3 regions of the Photobacterium panuliri genome follow, and region 1 is predicted to be linked to each of the others. Evidence: predicted binding sites of a transcription regulator. Region 1 holds the regulator's gene; each other region holds the start of a gene.

What was found. Region 1 encodes PurR, which represses purine synthesis genes. Its sites were predicted from a motif close to TNANGNAAACGTTTNCNTNA; they were not measured.
Region 2: a site for PurR is predicted at 2,748-2,767, ahead of purL (phosphoribosylformylglycinamidine synthase). Genes of this name have one in related genera too.
Region 3: a site for PurR is predicted at 2,716-2,735, ahead of purT (formate-dependent phosphoribosylglycinamide formyltransferase). Genes of this name have one in related genera too.

The regions. Positions count from the first base shown of each region.
Region 1 is NZ_CP197192.1:1,844,735-1,848,795, forward strand. It holds gene ACSF8X_RS08570 (TfoX/Sxy family DNA transformation protein) at 440-1,030, opposite strand; cyclic di-GMP riboswitch class I at 1,156-1,261, opposite strand; gene purR (HTH-type transcriptional repressor PurR) at 1,466-2,470, opposite strand; gene ACSF8X_RS08580 (heme ABC transporter ATP-binding protein) at 2,796-3,587, opposite strand; gene ACSF8X_RS08585 (FecCD family ABC transporter permease) at 3,584-4,061, opposite strand, start outside.
Region 2 is NZ_CP197192.1:1,236,733-1,240,793, forward strand. It holds gene tadA (tRNA adenosine(34) deaminase TadA) at 33-590, shown strand; gene ACSF8X_RS05880 (hypothetical protein) at 634-756, opposite strand; gene mltF (membrane-bound lytic murein transglycosylase MltF) at 997-2,553, opposite strand; gene purL (phosphoribosylformylglycinamidine synthase) at 2,934-4,061, shown strand, end outside.
Region 3 is NZ_CP197192.1:2,193,075-2,197,135, reverse strand. It holds gene ACSF8X_RS10180 (hypothetical protein) at 130-525, shown strand; gene ACSF8X_RS10175 (thiopurine S-methyltransferase) at 741-1,382, shown strand; gene purT (formate-dependent phosphoribosylglycinamide formyltransferase) at 1,479-2,657, opposite strand; gene ACSF8X_RS10165 (hypothetical protein) at 2,967-3,374, shown strand; gene ACSF8X_RS10160 (TAXI family TRAP transporter solute-binding subunit) at 3,465-4,061, opposite strand, start outside.

The sequences.
Region 1 (4,061 bases):
AGATTCAATATTTGACGGAGTCTGACAAAAATTTGTCATATCAATGTTGATCTTGTTCTGATTTGCTTGTCATGCTGGCAAAAAGGCGAGGTGTGGCGGTTGGTGTGTTCTGCTTCTCTTGAGACTTTGTCTAATGTCCTCGTTCTCACGCTGTTGTTTATATTTTTATGCCACTGAGTTTAGTGAACCTGTGTTGGGACTTTTATTACGGCGCCTTATTGCGCATGAGTGCATATATTTAATATATAAGTCAGCGATCAGCCTAATTATTACTGGATTATAAATAAATGGCAGGGTTAATTCATCAAGGGAATTTATAATTAATGGAATATAAATAAATCTTAATTATTATTAACGGGTTTAATGGTTTTATTAATAGGAATAAATAAAAAAAGAGACCCGAAGGTCTCTTTCTAAATTCTGTTTATTAATACCTAAATTAGTTTAGGTCATTCAAAAGTTGTTGACGGCGTTCTGGTGGAATAACTGTCCAGTGTCTGCCGCTGATTGCGCCTTCTAGTTGCCATAGCATATCGATGGCTAGGCTGCCGCTGTGTGTGGCTTGTAGGGCTTTAAACGCATTGATTGAGCCAGCATTTTTTAGCTCTTCAATGGTAGCGATGCCTGCTTTCTTCAGCATACGCTCGTTGGCTAGGCGCAGGTTTGGTAGATCTTTGATGCGCTCTGGGCCTGTGGTTGTCTTGGTGACTTTATCAACTTGAGCTGCCTCAAGTGATTGTTTTGCATGCTCTAGAATTTTTTCTGGTTGCTGCCACCATTCTTCAGGAATGGCATAGTGCTTGGTAACAACAGGAAAGCCACGCTTTTTATAAATATATGGTTCTAAGCCTGCGTCTTTGAATCCAGTTTCATTAGAAGCATTAGCACGCAGGTGAAGTTTATTATTTACGACTAGCGCGAACATCGTTTCGCCGGAAAAAATACCATAACCACCAAACATAGAACGTGATTTGATATTACCAAAACATTGGAATAGTCGTAATGAGTCTTTAAGTACTGGTTTGTCCATGTGTCTTCTCTGTAAATAAGTTAGAAGTCACCAAACAACAGAGCGTGGAGAAAGAATAGCAAAGATACACAACTGGTTATGTCAGACAATAGCGAATATTTTCTGAAATGATGATTGCTATATCCATCGGCAACCCCGCTACCTTAAGTTGAATAAAAAATAGGGATATATTCAGCTCTTAGGCCGGAAGCTTTGCGTCCCTACCTTTCGATAGGTTTGCCTTGTTCGTGACCTGGTAAGAATATCATTAGTTGATAAATTTGAACTTGCTCCCAATTTTGGTTTTGTGATCCTTGTCACATATTTTCATTCAGATGGCTGATAAAGGCAACGCATTTTTGATTTTCGTTCGATAAGTATCGGTCAAAATTGTAAAAAAAGCCGGCCTATGGTAGGCCAGCTTCTTGTATTGTCATCAGATTGTGTGACGTGTAATTAGTTGAGTTTCTTCACTGATTTTCGCTCAACCAGTTCAGGAGTCATCTCGAACACTTGGTGTGCATGTTCTTTGTCTTTTACGCGATGCATCAAAATCTCAACAGCACTTTTGCCCAATCGACGCTTTGGCTGGTGGATTGTGGTCAATGGTGGTGAAAAGTAAGGTGCTAGATCGATATTGTCGTAACCAATGATAGAGATATCATCCGGTATACGGATTCCTGCTTGTTGGAAGGTACTGATCAGACCCATCGCCATGATGTCGTTGAAACAGAAGATAGCAGTTGGACGTTCTTCCATTGCGATTAAGGCATTTGCTGCGACAACGGCAGATTCACACTCGAAGTCACCTTCCAGAATCCAATCTTCGTTGACAGGCAAATTCGCTTCGTTCATTGCCTTGCGGAAACCTTTAAGGCGATCGCGGCAAGCAGCCTTTTCGCTGTGGCCTGTCAGGCAACCAATTTTCTTGTGACCATGCTCAATGAAGTATTTAGTCGCTACATAGCCACCAAGTTCTGCATTGTCTTGGATCTTATCTGTATGTGGGCTCTCTGGACCCCAGTCCATGATAACCATTGGTAGATCTTTTTGGCGCTCTAACAGTGCAAGCAGTTTTTCGTCCAGATCAGAACACATGACCAACAGGCCATCTACGCGTTTTTCAGCCAGCATTCGCAGATAGTCGCGCTGCTTGTCGAGGTTTCCTTCGGTATTACAAAGGATAAGTGTGTAACCCTGACCATAGCAGTACTCTTCAACGCCGTGGACAACTTCAGCGAAGAATGGGTTGGTTGACTTGGTTACCAGCATACCGATAGTGCGAGTTGTGTTGCACTTCAAGCTTCGCGCAACGGCACTCGGTGCATAGTTAAGCTCGTCAACGGCTTCCAAGACTTTTTTCTGTGTTGCTTCTGCGACGAAGCGAGTTTTGTTGATTACGTGAGAGACGGTGGTCGTTGAAACACCAGCCAAACGCGCAACATCTTTAATCGTTGCCATAGTTATTCTTCTAATAAGATAGAGGTCAGAGGACCTAACTGAAAGCTTTACCCAAAAGAGTAGTGAACTTATCCACATCTGCTGTAATTACAGTTCACTATTCTATTGAGTACAGCGAGTAGAAACAGCTAAAGCCGCATCACAAAGGGCGGCATAGCTCGTCGTTCTGATCGACGTATAGAATAGCGTAACAAGCAACGCACTGTTAGTTTGCACCGTGTAATCGCTTGCGTTCACATTTTACCGAGTGTGGATAAGAGTGCAATAATTCTTATCGAAGAAATGAAAAAATCTTGATGGCGGTCATCATTTCTATCCGTGAGGCTTATGATATTACAATGGGATAGCCATAAACAGGATGGGGCATGACCGATACCCGCCAACCATAGACACGTTCAATATTGCTACTGGTTAGGACTTGGTCAGCGTTTCCATCTGCTTGGATACGACCGTGGTTCATAATCACCAATCGATCGGCATACTGTGAGGCCAAATTTAGGTCATGAATGACCACAACAACGGCAGCGCCAGATTTGGCCATGTCTTTGGCTACCTGCAAAGTATTGTGCTGGTGGGCAAGATCAAGCGCCGATGTCGGTTCGTCAAGCATCAGTATACATTGATGGCCAGCTTCGCTGAGCTGGGTCAATACCCGAGCAAAATGCACGCGCTGTTTTTCCCCGCCTGAAAGGCTAGGGTAAAGTCGGTGGGCAAGGTGGTTGACATCGACCCGTGTCATGGATGCTTCTGCAACGGCCTGGCATTTTGTATTGGGTAGATCAAGTGGCATACCGCCGAGCTGTACGACCTCCTGTGCGGAAAAGGCAAAAGTCAGGCCGCTGTGTTGTGGCAATACGCCAAGATGCCTAGCCAGTGTTTTGGGTGACCATTGCTCACGTAGATGATCGAAGTAGTACGTTTTGCCGCCTGCCTCTATTTCCCCGCAAAGCACTTTTAGCAAGGAGCTTTTCCCCGCACCGTTAGGCCCGAGCAGGGCGGTTAGCTCACCGCTTCGTAGCTGAATGGAAAAGTTCTCCAGCAGCGTTTTCCCGCCAAGTGATAGGTTTAAGTTACGGGCATCTATCGCAATTGGGAGATGGGGCGATGGGGTCGTCATGACATTCTCCCTTTTTGTTGAGTTAGCAAGATAATAAAGAACGGAGCCCCCAGAATAGCGGTGATGATGCCGACGGGTAGCTCTGCGGGAGCGGCAGCTATACGTGCAAGCATATCGGCAACCAGCAGGATTAATGCCCCGATGAGCGCTGATAGTGGGAGCAGCGTTTTATGGTTGGGGCCAGCCAGTATTCGCCCAATATGGGGGACGATAAGGCCGACAAAGCCAATAACCCCTGTCAGAGAGACGGCAATACCGACACCTGCCGCACACAGAAGAATCAAGCGACGTTTTAGCTGTTGCACATTAATGCCGAGGTGTTTGGCTTCTGCTTCACCTAGTAATAGGGCGTTGATGCCATTCGCATCGCGGTAAAATAACGTCAGAAGTGTGGTAAGAGTGGCAAAAGCCAGACCGATCCCCGGCCATGTTGCGCCGGCCAGCGAGCCCATACTCCATAAAGAGAGATCGCGC
Region 2 (4,061 bases), 610 kb from region 1:
TAACCTAACTAACAGCAGTGATATTCGTACCGATGACCAGTAACAAGCCCCTATACACAGACGAAGATTATATGCGCCGGGCAATGGTGCTGGCAGCCAAGGCCGAGGCTGAGGGGGAGGTACCGGTTGGTGCTGTTGTCGTCTATCAGGGGCAGGTGGTCGGAGAAGGCTGGAACCGTTCAATTACCCAGCACGACGCAACGGCCCATGCCGAGATCATGGCGTTGCGCCAAGCGGGCAAGGTGATCCAGAATTACCGCCTGATTGATGCCGTGATGTATGTCACTCTCGAACCTTGCCCAATGTGTGCCGGTGCTATGGTGCACAGCCGTATTGGTAAGGTGGTGTTTGGTGCTCATGATCTCAAGACCGGCGCGGCCGGCAGCATTATGAACCTGTTGAGCTATGCACAGGTCAACCATCATGTCGAGATTGAGTCGGGTTTGCTGGCAGATGAGTGCCGTGCCCAGCTTCAGGCTTTTTTCAAACGCCGCAGGGCCGAAAAGAAAGCAGAGAAGCAGGCGAGGCGGGTTGCCGAGTCAGGACTGGACGATGAGGGCGGGTTTTCCGGTACGCATCGCAAACCATAGATATGTTAGGGCCGCTACGATAGCGGCCCTTTTTACATCCTGTTTATCGAGAAGAGCAGGGCATGGTGGCAACGGTATAGCGACGATGGCGGGCTAGGACTTTCTTACGATTGTTGGCTGCATGGCGCTTGCGGCGAATGGATGATTTCCCGCTATGCTTTCGCATTCCCTGCAGGGTTCTTTTTCTGGAAAAACGCATCATACCTCCGTGTTTATTGTTGTTAAATGAAGGCGTTGGGGAAGAGCCCCAGAAGGCTATGGCATTAGTATCATTGAAAATCGCGCCGGTGTAGGCGAGGGCTGTCACATTTATTTTATGGCTGTTGCCATTGGCGTTGCGAGTGGTTGTGATTTGAGCTGAAAAAGAAACAGCCTGCTGGGCAGGCTGTTTGGGATAACCGATCAGCTATTGGTTGTGGCTGGTGGAATAGAAGTGGGAATGTCGCTCTGGCTTAGGCAGCGGTGTGAGTGCAGGAATGTCTGCCTGTGCCTCTTGGGTGATGACCTTGACTTGCGGCATTGGCGTTGGGGTGATGGTATGTAGGCCATCCACTAGGCTGACTTCTTCTTGCTGCGGTTGCTGGCTGTGTGTTTGTTCATAGCCGATAATACTCTGGTAATAGCGGCGAATATTCTCGACATAGTTCAATGCCTCGTCGCCGCGTGCATAACCATAGCGGGTCTGGCGGTAGAACTTGCGCTGGCGTAGTAATGGCAGGCGCTGTTTGACATCGCTCCACGCATCAGGGTTTCCGCCCTGCGCTTTAGTTAGGCGGCGTGCATCCATTAGGTGGCCGAAGCCAACATTATACGAAGCAAGGGCAAACCATACTTTTTCATGGGTCTCGACACTGTCCGGGATCCGGTTGATCATCTTGCGCAGGTATTCAGTCCCGCCGCGGATGCTTTGCTCAGGATCAAGGCGGTTGGTAACGCCAACGGATTTAGCTGTTGGCAGAGTCAGCATCATCATGCCCCGTACCCCGGTCGGTGATACCGCTTTTGGATTCCAGTGTGATTCCTGATACGCAAGGGCGGCAATGAGTCGCCAGTCAAACTCATTGGCATATTGTTTGAATAGCCCTTCCCATTTAGGTAACTTGCCCTCGACAGCTCGCAGGAAGGCGCGGGTATCGACATAGTCAAACTTGTCGACATGACCGAAGTACTTTTCTTCGAGCTTGGCCAGTTCGCCGCTTTGCTGGATTTCACCAAAGAATTCGATCAGCAGGGCATAAAGGCTGTCGTCGGGGCGCTGGTTGACAAACCAGGCAATAGGCTCGTCCTCGGTCAGTTCGAGTGCCGTGGTGATATCAGGGTAGATACGCTGGTTAAGGGCGATATCAACCGAGTCGGCCATAGTGTAATCAATGTTGCCGATAGCCACTTGGCGCAGCAGTTCATCGGTGTCGATCTCCTCGGCGCTTTCCCAAGTCAGATCTGGGTATGTCTTTTTCAGGGCAATGAGGGTCTTTTCGTGGCTCGACCCTTGGGCGACGACCAGGCGGCCTTTGCTTTCTGCCAAGTTTTTAATATCGCGCGGGCGCCACTGGCCTTTTTTGTAGACCACTTTTTGGCTGGCATAATAATAGGCTGGTGCAGCGCGAAATTCCGCAAGACGCTCATCGGTCATGGTCAGTCCGGATGCCAGAATGTCGACATCGCCTCGCTTGAGGCTAGGGAACATGCCAGCCAGGCTGAGCATTGGTTTCATTTCCAGCTTTACGCCCAGTTTGTCGGCGAAGCGGCGGGCCAGCTCGTAATCAAGGCCTGTTGGCCCTTCGTTACCGATATAAAAAGACAGCTGGTTATTGAGGGTGCCTACCCGCAAGACACCGCTTTGCCGGATGCGTTCGAGGTCTGTCAGCGGCTCTTCTTGCCACAGGCAGCCACTTAACATTACCACGCTAACTAGCAAGGCCATGATATGTTTGAAATAACGTCTTGGTTGGATAATGCTCAACGCAACATGCTCTTTGTAATACTAGGGCGTTCTTTATACCAAAGCTGGCCTCAACCTCAAAACAATGCGGCATCAATTTCGTGCCAAAGATAGGATTTCGGCATACGCACATGGTTGTTTTTTGAACACCCAACGGTAAAAGTGCTTGCTGTCCATAGTACTTGACAGGGAAATTGACGCGGATTGAAAAAAAAAGACGCAAACGGTTGCGTCAAGAGTTACGTCACAAATTTTTTTCCCTTATACTACGCCCCGTCAGCAGTAGGTTGGATGTTGAACAGGGACGAACGAGGTGAGATTGACGTGATTGTCCCGGTGACTTACCGGGGGATTAGGCCAATATCACCTTCATTCAACTGCTAATCGAGAGACGTACGCACATGGAAATTTTGCGTGGTTCACCCGCACTGTCTGAGTTTCGTATCAATAAGCTACAGGCTCGTTGCCGCGAATTGGAGCTCCCAGTCACAGGTATTTATGCTGAGTTCATGCACTTTGCCCACCTGTCTGCACCGTTAAGTGCCGACGAGCAAAGCAAACTGGTCAGCTTGCTCACTTACGGTCCGACGATTGCAGAACATGAACCAGTCGGTTTATTGCTGCTGGTTACTCCGCGTCCGGGCACGATCTCCCCTTGGTCATCCAAATCTACCGATATCGCCCGCAATTGCGGTCTGGCTCAAGTTAAGCGTCTTGAGCGCGGTACAGCTTATTATATCGAAACCTCTGCCGAGTTAAGTGCGATACAGTTGCAGGCACTCAAAGGACTGCTCCATGATCGGATGATGGAAGTTGTCTTTGCTGATATGAACGATGCCGCTGCATTGTTTGCCCAGGCTGAGCCCGCCCCCGTAGGCTGTGTTGATATCCTTGCTGGCGGCTACAAAGCGCTTGAGGATGCAAACGTTACTCTTGGTTTGGCTTTGGCTGACGATGAGATTGAGTATCTGGTGGAGAGCTTCACCAAGCTGGGGCGCAACCCGAATGACATCGAGCTGATGATGTTCGCTCAGGCAAACTCCGAGCATTGCCGCCACAAAATCTTCAATGCCGATTGGACTATCGATGGGATCGCGCAGGACAAGTCGCTGTTCAAGATGATCAAGAATACCTTTGAGCAGAACAGTGATTATGTGCTTTCGGCGTACAAGGATAACGCGGCTGTGATGGAAGGCTCCAAGGTCGGCCGTTTCTTCCCGGATCCGGACTCGCGCCAGTACAACTACCATCAGGAAGATGCCCACATTTTGATGAAAGTGGAAACCCATAACCACCCGACCGCCATTTCTCCGTGGCCGGGAGCGTCGACGGGCTCTGGCGGTGAGATCCGCGATGAGGGCGCGACCGGTATCGGTGGCAAGCCGAAGGCGGGCTTGGTCGGCTTTACGGTGTCTAACCTGCGTATCCCTGATTTCGAACAGCCGTGGGAGAGCGATTTCGGCAAGCCGGGGCGCATTGTTAATGCCTTGGATATCATGCTGGAAGGCCCGTTGGGCGGAGCGGCATTC
Region 3 (4,061 bases), 350 kb from region 1:
CAAAATCGAGCGTCTATAGATAGTAGCATGTTTTCTATAACTTGCATTCATAATGTATCTTTATGTTTGTCGAGAAAACATGACATAAATCTTAAAATTTACCTATATTCGCCCTGATGATGTTAATGGATGGAAAAAATAGCGGATTTATTCGATGAATATGCTTTGAATGGCTTGATTTCATTGGTTATGAGCAGTAGTATCCGCTCCTCTTTTTTTATGGTGGTGAATATGAGCAGATTTGAATGCCTGGAAAGAATTGTCGAGGAATATCGTAAGAAAGTCCGCGACTCGGAGTTTAATAAACAGAATGACAGTGAAGTCGCTAAAGTCTTAGTTCTGCTTGTTGGTAACTCTATGTTCAGCTTGGCAGATCAATTTGCAGAATGGGTGAATCGTGGTGGCGATCGTACTTACGGTGGTAAGTTTTTCGTTTCTAAGCAGCTTATGACTCTGCTAGAGCCTGTAACCTTCCGTGGTGTTACAGTTCGTCGAGATTCAATTAAGCTATTCCGTATTTCTTAATACAATAGCGACATTTTATTCAATTGCTCTCATAAAAGAAAATTGAAGAATGTATTTTTAGCGATAAATTGCCTGCAATGTATTGCTAGCGAAAAAAGGTGCTTCGGCACCTTTTTTTGTGTCTGCAATTCAATGTAGCCCGTGGTTAGCAATGCTCTGTGAAGTTTGGTATAACTGCCGCAGTCAGTCTTAATATAAGAAAGAGAAGTACATAAATGGATACGGAATTTTGGCATAGCCGCTGGGCCGAAAACCGCATAGGTTTTCACCTTGATGATACTAACCCAAAGCTAATCAAGCACTGGCCGCAGCTTAACGCAGGCCGAGATGATGTCATATTGGTGCCTATGTGCGGTAAGTCGGTAGATTTGACGTGGTTGGCGACCAAGCACGATAAAGTTGTTGGAATCGAATTGAGTGAGATTGCGGTACGTGCTTACTTTTCGGAGCACTTTTATACGCCGTTGGTGATGCCCTTGGGTAACGGCCAATCGTTGTATGAGTTTGATGAATTGTCGATTTACACCGGTGACTTTTTCCAGACTCGTATCGATCCGGTTGATGCTGTGTATGATCGTGCTGCGTTGGTTGCGATGCCGGCTGAGATGCGCCAGGCGTATGCCGATAAGCTGTTATCGCTGGTGAAACCCGGTGGCCGTATTTTGCTTATTACATTGGATTACCCGCAACCAGAGATGGACGGCCCTCCGTTTTCTGTGACTGCCGATGAGCTGCAATCACTGTTCCCAGGTTGTGAGTTGACGTTATTGGAGCGCGATGAGGCCGATGAGACACATCCGCGCCGTCAGCGTGGTCTGAGCCGTTTTGCCGAAGAGGCATGGTTGATAACGGTTTAATTTCTCCCCCAGCTCCCCCTTATCAAAGGGGGAGTTAGAAAGTGTTTTTGAAGGGCATCCCCCCTTATCAGGAGCAGGAGGGCTAGGGTAAGGCCTTTATTCGACGATCACTTTCACATCACCTGCAGTGGCAACGGCATCCTCAATCGCGGTTTCAACGCTGTTACGGCGCGTTAGGGCAACACCAAGACGGCGGCGTCCGTTTATTTCAGGTTTGGCGAATAGACGCACTTGGGTATTAGGGCGAGCCAATGCAGTAGCTAGGTTATCGAAACGAATGTCTTGGGAAACACCTTCCGCCAAAATAACGGCTGAAGCCGATGGGCCATATTGGGTAATCGAATGAATTGGCAAGCCCAAGAACGCGCGGACATGAAGAGCAAACTCAGATTGTTCCTGAGAGATAAGGGTGACCATACCTGTGTCATGCGGTCGCGGTGAGACTTCACTAAAGAGCACCTTGTCTCCTTTGATAAAGAGTTCAACACCAAACAGGCCATAGCCACCCAGTGCGTTAACGACTTTCTCTGCGGCTGCTTGTGCGGCTTGTAGGGCTTGTTCAGACATTTGCTGCGGCTGCCAAGATTCACGGTAATCGCCGTCTTCCTGGCGGTGACCAATTGGCGAACAGAAATGGACACCATCTACCGCGCGTACCGTAAGTAACGTGATTTCGTAGTCAAAATCGACAAAGCCTTCCACAATGACGCGTCCAGCGCCTGCTCGGCCACCTTCTTGGGCATATTGCCACGCAGATTCAATATCCGCCGGTGTTTTGATGACACTTTGGCCCTTGCCTGATGAGCTCATGATTGGTTTCACCACGCATGGCGTGCCAATGCGTTTAATGGAGGCGACAAAATCATCATAGTTGTCTGAGAACTCATAAGGCGATGTGGCAAGCCCGAGCTCTTCTGCTGCCAAGCGGCGGATCCCTTCGCGGTTCATGGTGAGTTTGGTGGCGTTTGCTGTAGGAACAACATTTAGCCCCTGTCTTTCCAACTCGACGAGTTTGTCGGTGGCGATGGCTTCGATCTCTGGCACAACGTAGTGGGGTTGCTCATGGTCGATAACGGCCTGAAGAGCATTACCGTCTAGCATGTCGATAACATGGCTGCGGTGGGCAACTTGCATAGCCGGTGCGTTGTTATAGCGGTCGACGGCGATAACCTCTAGCCCAAGGCGTTGGCACTCAATGGCCACTTCCTTGCCAAGTTCGCCTGAGCCAAGAAGTAAAACACGGGTAGCGTGAGATCGGGTTGCTGAGCCTAACATCGAAATTCCTTACTGGATGTTTGTGAAATCTGATTGAGATCATACAGCAAAAAAGCATTGACGCAAACGTTTGCCTTGGGTGTTTGCTTTAGATGTTTGCAGGATTTTACATCGCATAGGACAGAGCAATAACGACTTATCTATAGCGGGTGATTTGAGGCTATTTGCATGTGAGTAATATTTAGCATTGATTGTCAAAGTTGTGTCATTGCTGGCCTGCAAGCCTCGAAATTTCATCTCTCAATCGTTAAATTGGCGGCCGTTCTTACAGGGCATGTTTCGGATATTGATGAAATAAGGATTAGAAAGATGAAAAAGCAGTTGGTTGGATTGGGTATGCTGTGCATGCTGCCATGGTCATCGGTACAAGCTGCCCAAGCCGTTGGCGTGTTCTTTGGCTCTCCAATGTCAGGTATTCAGTATAAGCACCATGATTTGCGTTTTTCGCTAGGGATTGATGACTTTGGGTTGGCCGTGGACAAGACATTTAACCTTGGTTCTTTGACTCAAGATTCGGGTATGAACAACCTCTATACGTTTGTTGGGGCGCAGTATGTCGACAACAAGCACGATAAGTTGGGTGTGCGTGGTGGTATTGGTTTCGAAATACCGATCAATAACGTTGAGTTTTACGGGGAAGTCGGCCCGACTCTGTATGTTGTTGAAGATGTCGATTTGGATCTTGAAGGGCAATTGGGCTTTCGCGTCAGATTCTGAAGCTCTAACACACTGGGGGTTGGCTCTTTGACTCCCCCATAGAAAGGGGGAGGCGTGTATAGGTAGCAGGTGGGTAAAGGGAGAGGGGAATTAAGGCGAGAGTAAATTAGCCTCGATAAAGTACTGTTTGGCTCCGTCATGGAGTGGAGCCGTGAGTCCATCAGTTACCATTTGTTCTTTTTTCAGATGGTTAAATGCAGGATGCAGCTTCTTAAAGGTATCGAAATTATCAAATACCGCTTTGACAACTTGGTAGATGAGCGCCTTGTCCACGGCGGTGGATGAGACGAAGGTAGCCCCCACACCGAAGGTGTTTACCGGCTTATCGTTACCGCGGTACATGCCGCCGGGTATAGTCGCTTTGCGATAAAAGCTATTTTCAGCAATAAGTTTGTCCACCTCTGGCCCTGAAACATCCACAATCACGCTGTTGCAGGCGCTGGTGGCTTCTTTGATAGCCCCGCTGGGGTGACCAACGGTATAAACGATGGCATCGATTTTGTTATCGCACAGGGCGCGTGATTGCTCTGATGCCTTGAGCTCACTGACTTGAGAGAAATCTTTTTCTGTCCATCCCATCGTTTTCATCAGCACTTCCATTGTTCCCCGTTGCCCAGAGCCGGGGTTGCCGATATTCACCCGCTTGCCTTTCAAATCAGAAAAGGTTTTGATCCCGCTATCTGCGCG